2 regions of the Rhizobium sp. ERR 1071 genome follow, and region 2 is predicted to be linked to the other one. Evidence: riboswitches for the same ligand, from Rfam matches in the RefSeq annotation. Region 2 holds a riboswitch; the other holds the start of a gene.
The links. Region 2 has a riboswitch for FMN ahead of ribB (3,4-dihydroxy-2-butanone-4-phosphate synthase). Riboswitches for the same ligand answer to the same signal wherever they lie in the genome.
Positions count from the first base shown of each region.

Region 1: another riboswitch for FMN. It lies ahead of FBZ99_RS08905 (6,7-dimethyl-8-ribityllumazine synthase); the one in region 2 lies ahead of ribB (3,4-dihydroxy-2-butanone-4-phosphate synthase).

Region 1 is NZ_VITM01000002.1:732,975-737,183, reverse strand. Features, by position in the region: gene FBZ99_RS08915 (ABC transporter permease) at 1-624, shown strand, start outside; gene FBZ99_RS08910 (ABC transporter ATP-binding protein) at 636-1,697, shown strand; FMN riboswitch at 1,804-1,950, shown strand; gene FBZ99_RS08905 (6,7-dimethyl-8-ribityllumazine synthase) at 2,040-2,516, shown strand; gene FBZ99_RS08900 (VOC family protein) at 2,575-2,925, shown strand; gene phnF (phosphonate metabolism transcriptional regulator PhnF) at 2,965-3,693, opposite strand; gene FBZ99_RS08890 (class I SAM-dependent methyltransferase) at 3,695-4,209, opposite strand, start outside.
Region 2 is NZ_VITM01000005.1:385,453-389,661, reverse strand. Features, by position in the region: gene FBZ99_RS20100 (ABC transporter permease) at 1-319, shown strand, start outside; gene FBZ99_RS20095 (ABC transporter permease) at 331-1,020, shown strand; gene FBZ99_RS20090 (homocysteine S-methyltransferase family protein) at 1,083-2,003, shown strand; gene ribB (3,4-dihydroxy-2-butanone-4-phosphate synthase) at 2,061-2,687, opposite strand; FMN riboswitch at 2,800-2,946, opposite strand; gene FBZ99_RS20080 (glucose 1-dehydrogenase) at 3,047-3,829, opposite strand; gene tpiA (triose-phosphate isomerase) at 3,906-4,209, opposite strand, start outside.

The DNA.
Region 1 (4,209 bases), on a different contig from region 2:
TTCGGCTATTCGATGCTCATGGCCTTGCTGACCATCATCTTCGGCATGTTGATCGTGGTGCCTACGGCTTATTGGGTGCGCCTCCGTTTGCCCCAAATACGCCCGATCGTCGAGTTCATCACGCTGATGCCGCTGGTCATCCCCGCCATCGTCATCGTCTTCGGCTATCTGCGCCTCTACAATTCGTCATCGATCCTGCCTTTGACAGGCTTCGAGCAGACGACGAACTTCCTTCTTGTCTGCTCCTATATTGTCTTGGCGCTCCCCTATATGTATCGTTCAGTCGACACGGCGATGCGCACGATCGATGTCGGCACCCTGACGGAAGCCGCAGAAAGCCTTGGCGCGAAGTGGACAACCATCATGCTCCGCTGCATTTTCCCCAATGTCATGAGCGGCGTGCTCTCCGGCGCATTCATCACGCTGGCGATCGTCATGGGCGAATTCACGATGGCCTCGCTGCTCAATCGTCCGGCTTTCGGCCCTTACATGCAGCTCGTCGGCGCCAACCAGGCTTATCAATCCTCGGCGCTCGCCATCATTGCGCTTGCTGTCACCTGGCTTAGCATGGGTCTGCTGCAGCTCGTTTCCCGCTTCTCAAAACTGGCTCCGGTTAAGGCGTAAGGCTTCTCACCATGGCTTTTCTCGAACTCACCCACATCAAGAAATCATTCGGCGAAGTTCAGGTCGTTCACGATTTCAATATGCAAATCGAGAAGGGAGAATTCATCTCCTTCCTTGGACCATCGGGCTGCGGCAAGACGACCGTGCTGCGCATGATCGCCGGTTTCGAAACGCCGACCGCCGGCACCCTGTCGATCAACGGCAAGGATCAGCGGGCGTTAAAACCGAACCAGCGGAATATCGGCATGGTGTTCCAGGCCTACGCGCTGTTCCCGAACATGACGGTGCACGACAACGTCGCTTTCGGCCTCAAAGTGGCCGGCATGGCAAAGCCCGACATCGATAAGCGCGTCAAGGAGATGCTGGCTCTCATCAAGCTCGACCATCTCGCCGGCCGCTATCCCTATCAGATGTCCGGCGGCCAGCAGCAGCGCGTGGCGCTCGCCCGCGCTATCGCCGTCAAGCCGCAAGTGCTCCTGCTCGACGAGCCGCTTTCGGCCCTTGATGCCAAGATCCGCATTTCGCTGCGCGAAGAAATCCGCGCCATCCAGCAGCAGCTCGGCATCACCACCGTTTTCGTGACCCACGACCAGGAAGAAGCCCTGTCGATCTCCGATCGCATCGTCGTCATGAATGCCGGTCGCGCCGATCAGATCGGCACGCCTTTCGAGATTTACAACACGCCGGCAACCCGCTTCGTCGCTTCCTTCGTCGGTACGCTAAACCTGATCGAAGGCAAGGTCGTCGATCCCGATAGCAACCGCATCATGATCGGCGATCAGGGTGTGACCCTGAAGCAGTCGGTGACGGCCTATAAACCGGGCGACACCGTATCACTCGCCCTGCGTCCGGAAGCCGGTTCGCTGGCGGAATCGGCCAAAGGCGATACGGCTCTCACGGGCGAAGTCTCTTCGGCACACTTCCTGGGTTCGGTCATTCGCACCCGCATGAACGTTGCTGGCAACACGATTTCCTTCGACATGTTCAACAGCCCCGGGATGATGCCTCCGAGCGTCGGCGAGAAGGTGACGCTGCGCTTCGCCTCCTCCGATCTGCTCGTGATTCAGGATTGAGAAAGCACCCTGCGTCGCAGGGTCATTTTGGAAAATTATTCGCGGACGCCGGGTCAGAAGCCCGGCGTTTTTCTTTGATTTTCATGAGAGAAAGCATTTATAGTCCGGACGTTCTCAGGGCGGGGTGCAATTCCCCACCGGCGGTATGGGGAGTTTCCTCGAGCCCGCGAGCGCCTTCCGAGCCTTCGGAAGGGTCAGCAGATCCGGTGAGATGCCGGAGCCGACGGTATAGTCCGGATGGAAGAGAGCAAGCAGGATCGCACCTCCTCCGCGCGAGGGATGCCGCGATGTTGCGTGTTCGCCCAAGGGATATTTGACAACAACCCTTGAAAGGCAAAATTCATGACCATTTCGATTTCTACCCAGCCGAGCCGCGTCGCGATCATTCGGGCTCGCTGGCATGCCGATATCGTCGATCGCTCGGTCGACTCCTTCGTTGCCGAATGGCAGACGACGGAAGGTGCATCGCCGATCGATATCTTCGACGTGCCCGGCGCCTTGGAAATTCCGCTGCATGCTCAGACGCTCGCCCGCAACGGCCGTTATTCCGCAATCGTTGCCACCGCTTTCGTTGTCGACGGTGGCATCTATCGCCATGAATTTGTCGCCAATACGGTTCTTGATGCTATTATGCGCGTCCAGCTGGACACCGGCGTGCCGATCCTGTCGGCAGTCCTGACCCCGCATCACTTCCAGGAGTCGGAAGCCCACATCCAGTTCTTCAAGGAACATTTCATCATCAAGGGCCGGGAAGTCGCCAGCGCCTGCCGCCACATCCTGGCGGAGCGCGCCAAGCTGCTGCCGGCCGTCACGGTCTGAACCAGCATCGTGGAGGCGCGGCTAGAGCTCGCCTCCACATCACAAGGGAGAAACGTCAGTGACCGTCCTACGCATCATCCCGAACCTGTCCGCCGCCGATCCCGCCACGGCCCGTCTTTTCTACCACGACCTGCTCGGCCTCGACATCGTCATGGATCACGGCTGGATCCTGACCTTCGCCTCTGAAGCGGCAACAGTGCCGCAGATCAGCGTCGCCAGCGAGGGCGGTTCGGGAACGCTCGTCCCCGACCTTTCCATCGAAGTCGACGATGTCGATACGCTTTATCAGCGCGCCACCTCCATGGGCTTCGGCATATTGTATGACCTGACGGACGAGCCGTGGGGTGTCCGCCGCTTCTACGTCCGCGACCCCTTCGGCAAGGTGGTCAATATCCTCTCCCACCGCTAGTTCAAGCTCGCGAAGAGCCTCAAGGGCTCTCCGGCGCTCTCACCGCAGATCGAGATTGAATGTGGTGCGCTCGGCCGGCCAGACCGATTCCGAATAGGTGATCGGCACTCCGTCGGTATCCGCATCCACCTTGCGCGTCACCAGCAACGGCGCGGATTTCGGCTGGCGCAGGATCCGCGCCTCGTCGGCCGTCGGCATGCGCGCCTCGATCTCCGTCGACAAGCGCTCATAGTCGGTGACGCCATAGCTGGCGAGCGCTGCCGAGATTGTCGGATGCCTCAATCTAGCCTGATCGAAATCGGGAAAACGTTCGGCCGGATAATAGGAATCCCCCAATTCCACTGGAATACCGTCGGCCGTCATGACACCGCGACGATGGATGACCGACGCGCCGATTGCGATCTTTAAATGGGCCGCGACGCGTTCGGTCGCCGGCACGATCTCGTGAACGAGCAGCTCGCCGCCCGGTTCGAAACCTTGCTCGATCAGATTTTTGTGGAAGCGGGTGCGTTTCGACAGCGTATAGTCGAGCACGCCCCTATGAACGAAGGTTCCCCGCCCCTGTTCGGCGCGGACCAATCCACGCTGCTCCAAGTGCCCCAGCGCCTGCCGCACGGTGAAACGGCTGACGCCGAACCGCCGCATCAGCTCGGGCTCGGTCGGCAATTTCTCTCCGGGCGCGAAAGTCCCAGCGGCAATATCGGCCGCCAGGATCTCGCCGATCTGATGCCAGAGCGCGCTGCCGCCCTTTCGGTCGATCGTCTCCATATCAGATACGCTTCTCCAGCCGGAACAGCAGCTTGTATTCGGCTGGATAGCTCAACGCATCGAGAATGCTCGGATAATATTTCCGATCCTTGGTGGCACGCACAAAACCATCATAGCCGAAGCGCCTGACGGAAACATCGAAGCCTGCTGCCGTGAAGGCTTCGATATAGTCCTGTGGCGAGCGATCCTGCATGGGCGCGTTGCTGTTGTTGCCTATCAGCTCGAGCCACTTCGGCCAAAGCGGCATTTCATTGTGGCACCCGGTCACCGCGTAATAGACGCCCCCATTGCGCAGGACCCGGAACATCCCCTCGGCATGCTCTCTCAACTCCGGCAGCAGATAGATCACCTCATAGCTGAAAGCCACGTCGAAGCTGTCGGCAAAGGGCGCCAGGTCGGTCGTGACTTGAAACTGGAGCGGCATGTTGCCTGCGGCTTCGACAGCGGCAGCCACCGATTCCGAAGCGATATCGATGCCGACACCGCGTCGGAACGGCCGCATGGCATAAAGCAGCC
Region 2 (4,209 bases):
CCAGATCGAGGCGGCAAAGGCATTCGGCATGGGCGCACGCCTGCGTTTCCGTCGCATCATCTTACCCGCCCTGCTGCCGAATGCCCTTCCCGGTCTTGCCAATCTATGGATGTCGGTCACCAAGGACAGCGCTCTCGTCGCCGTCGTCGGCTACCAGGAACTGGCTCTCGCCACGCGGCTCGCTGGCGCTAGCACCAAGCACTATTTCATCTTTTTCCTGGCTTCCGCCCTCATTTATCTCGCTCTCACGCTCGTCTCGAACGCCCTCTTCGACCTGCTGGAGCGGCGTGTACGCCGCGGCCAGCCGAAGCTTGCCTGAGGGGTGCCGGCATGACCTTCTCATGGATATCCGCCTATTGGCCGCTTCTGTTGACGGGAGCCGTGCAAACGCTGTCGCTGCTTGTGATTTCCGTCGTCTTCGGCTTCGTCATCGCGATCGGCCTCGCCTTTTCCCAGGTCAGCGGCGGCCCCATCCTGCGAAGCCTTGCGCGTGGCTACTGCACCTTCTTTCGGGGCACGCCGCTGCTGATACAGCTCTGGCTGCTCTACTACGGCGTCGGCTCTCTTCTGCCGATGATCCCGGGAATCCGCCAAAGCCTGTTCTGGCCGATCCTACGTGAAGGTTTCTTCTTCGCGGCCGTCAGCTTCACGCTGAATTACGCGGCCTATGAGGCGGAGGTTTTGCGCGGTGCATTGCTGGCCGTTCCGAAAGGCGAGCTGGAAGCCGGCCGCGCCTTCGGCATGCGCCCCCTGACGCTGACGCGGCGCATCTGGCTGCCGCGCGCCATTCGCATCGCATTGCCGACGATCGGCGGCGAAATCGTCATGCAGTTGAAGGCAACGCCACTCGCCTTCACCGTCACCGTGATGGACCTCTATGCCGTTGCCACCAAGGTTCGTCAGGACACCCTGCTGGTCTACGAGCCTCTGATCGTCGTCACCGTCTTCTATCTCGTCATCACAGCCATCATCGCGCGAAGCTTCCGGTTCCTAGAAGCGCAGGTGCCGGTGCGGCGCTAACCCCGGCATGAAGGAGAGATCAAACCTCTCCGCAGATCCGAGCCATTCTGGAGATCCCATTCATGAGCAAACCCTTGATCCTCGACGGCGGCATGAGCCGCGAACTGCTGCGTCTCGGCGCGGAACTGAAGCAACCGGAATGGTCGGCGCTGGCACTGGTCGATTCACCGGAGATTGTCCGGCAGGTGCATGACGAATTCATCGCTGCCGGTTCGGATGTCGTTACGACCAACAGCTACGCGCTCGTGCCCTTCCACATTGGCGAGGAACGGTTCTGGAAGGAAGGGGCTGATCTCATCACCCTTTCCGGACGGCTGGCGCGCGACGCCGCTAACGCCTGCAAGGATCGAAAAATCCTGGTCGCAGGCTCCCTGCCTCCGATCTTCGGCTCCTACGAACCACAGAATTTCGATCCGTTACGCGTTCAGGACTATCTCAAGGTTCTGGTCGAAAACCTCTACCCTTACGTCGATGTCTGGCTCGGGGAAACCCTCAGCTTGATCGCGGAGGGAGAGGCGGTTCGGACGGCGGTCGCTGAAACCGGCAAACCGTTCTGGATCTCCTTCACGCTTGCGGATGACGCCGCGCAAAGGAATGGCGCCTCGCCTAAGCTCCGCTCCGGCGAACTTGTCGAGGATGCGGCTCGGTGGGCAGCGTCATCTGGCGCGGACGCGCTCCTGTTCAACTGCAGCAAACCGGAAGTCATGCGCAAGGCCGTCGATGCGGCAGCGGAGGTTTTCAAGCAGGGCGGCGATAATCTGCGGATCGGCGTCTATGCCAATGCTTTCGAGGGAGAACAAGGCGAGTCGGCCGCCAACGAGGGCCTTCACGCGACCCGTCAGGATCTGAATGACGACGCCTATTCGCGCTTCGCCTGTTCATGGGTCGATGCCGGCGCGACGATGGTCGGTGGTTGCTGCGGGATCGGCGCCGGGCATATTCATAGGCTGAGGAAGGCTCTCCTTCATCCTCAAGGAGCATAGGAGAGCCTTGCGCAAGCATCGATCCGGGCAGGATCAAAATAGGCTGTATCGGAACGATCAGGCAGCCTTGAAGGGAGCGCTTGCGGCCCTGTAGGCAATCAGATCCTCGATCGTCACGAGATGGAGGCCATGCCGCTCGGCAAAGACCTCAAGCTCTGGAAGGCGCGCCATCGTGCCGTCGTCGTTCGCCACTTCGCAGATGACGCCGGCCGGCGAAAGGCCGGCAAGCCGGGCCAGATCCACGGCTGCTTCCGTGTGCCCAGGACGCGACAGGACGCCGTTTGGATGCGCGCGAAGCGGAAAGATATGACCGGGCCGGGCAAATTCCTCAGGACGCGATCCGTCCCTGACGAGGGCTTGAACGGTTGCCGCCCTGTCGGCGGCGGATATTCCGGTCGTGGTTTCCGGAATGTAGTCGACGGAAACGGTGAAGGCGGTCTTGAGGACTTCCGTGTTGCGCGGCACCATCAACGGAATATCGAGCTCGTCGAGCCTCTCGCCCTCCATCGGAACGCAGATGAGACCACGGGCATGGTTCATCATGAACGCGATCGCCTGCGGTGTGACCGCTTCCGCGGCGATCACCAGATCGCCTTCGTTTTCGCGGTCACGATCATCGACAACCACGATGATCTCGCCCCGCGCAATCGCAGCGATCGCATCTTCAATTTTCGAAATTGCCATTTTCCTGCCTTTCAAGGGTTGCCGTTCGAAACGGCGTGCATGGCCGGTCAAAGCCACCATTTTCCCTTGGGCGAACAAGCATGTGAACGCCGCCACGACGCGGCGTCTCCTGCATTGCTCTCTTCCATCCGGACTATACCGTCGGCTCCGGCATCTCACCGGATCTGCTGACCCTTCCGAAAGCTCGGAAGGCGCTCGCGGGCTCGAGGAAACTCCCCATACCGCCGGTGGGGAATTACACCCCGCCCTGAGAACAATTGAAAGATAAGGGATCAATGCCTCATTCCGCAAGAGGCTTTGATCGCCAAAACGTCGAGAATCCGATCCGCCCAACGAACGCACCGTTCCTCATTGTCGAACTACGACATGATCAAGCCGCCATCGACATTGATCGTCTGGCCCGTGATATAGGCCGCATCGTCGCTGGCCAGGAAAGTGACGAGACCGGCGACATCTTCGCCCGATCCGGCCCGTTTCATCGGAATGCCCTGGACCCATTCCTTCATGAGTTCGCCGGGGCCGTAATTGCCCAAAAGCTTCCCCCAAGCCTGGTCGTTATAGGCCCACATGTCGGTTTCGATGATGCCTGGGCAAAAAGCGTTCACTGTGATGCCTTCGGTCGCGACTTCCTTGGCAAGGCTCTGGGTAATGCCGACGACGCCCATCTTCGATGCCGCATAATGCGGCGTGTAGATGAAGCCGTCCCGCGCCTGGCCGGAAGCGGTATTGATGATGCGGCCGCCGCGGCCATGTTTGCGCATGCGGGCAATCGCCTCCTGGGCGCAGAGGAAGACACCTTTGGTATTGACCGCCATGACCTTGTCCCATTCGCCCTCGGTCATGTCCTCGACGCGGGCGATGGTGATGACACCGGCATTCTGGATGGAAACATCGACGGCACCGAAGGCCACCTCAGCCGCCTCGTAGAGCCCCTTCACACTGGCCTTGTCGGTCACGTCACCGATGAAGGAAATCGCCTTCCCGCCGTCAGCCTTGATCGCATCGGCGACCGCATGGACGGAATCCTCATTGGCCGAGACTACGAGATTGGCGCCCTCACGCGCGAACCGTCTGGCGATCGCGGCCCCGATGCCGCGGCTCGCGCCGGTGATGACCACGGTCTTGTTTTCGAAACGCTGCATTTCCTATTCCTTTCGCGGTGACAGCCACGCCAGGCGCCGGCTCAAGGGGCCGAGCGCCCGCCTGTTGCTGGCGACTTCAAACGGCGGCCGAGATAATCCCGGCAAACTCCGATGCCTTCAGGGATGCGCCCCCGACCAGGGCACCATCGACGTTGCGAACGCCGAAGATTGCCCTTGCGTTCGATGCTTTGACCGAACCGCCATAGAGGATCCTGACATCCTTCCCCTCTTCTCCCAGCCGCTTTTCAAGCGCCTGGCGGATGGACGAATGCATCTCCTCGATCTGCTCCAGGGTCGGAACTAGCCCTGTTCCGATCGCCCACACTGGTTCATAGGCGATCACCGTGTTCGAACTGGTTGCGGTGTTGGGAATTGATGCT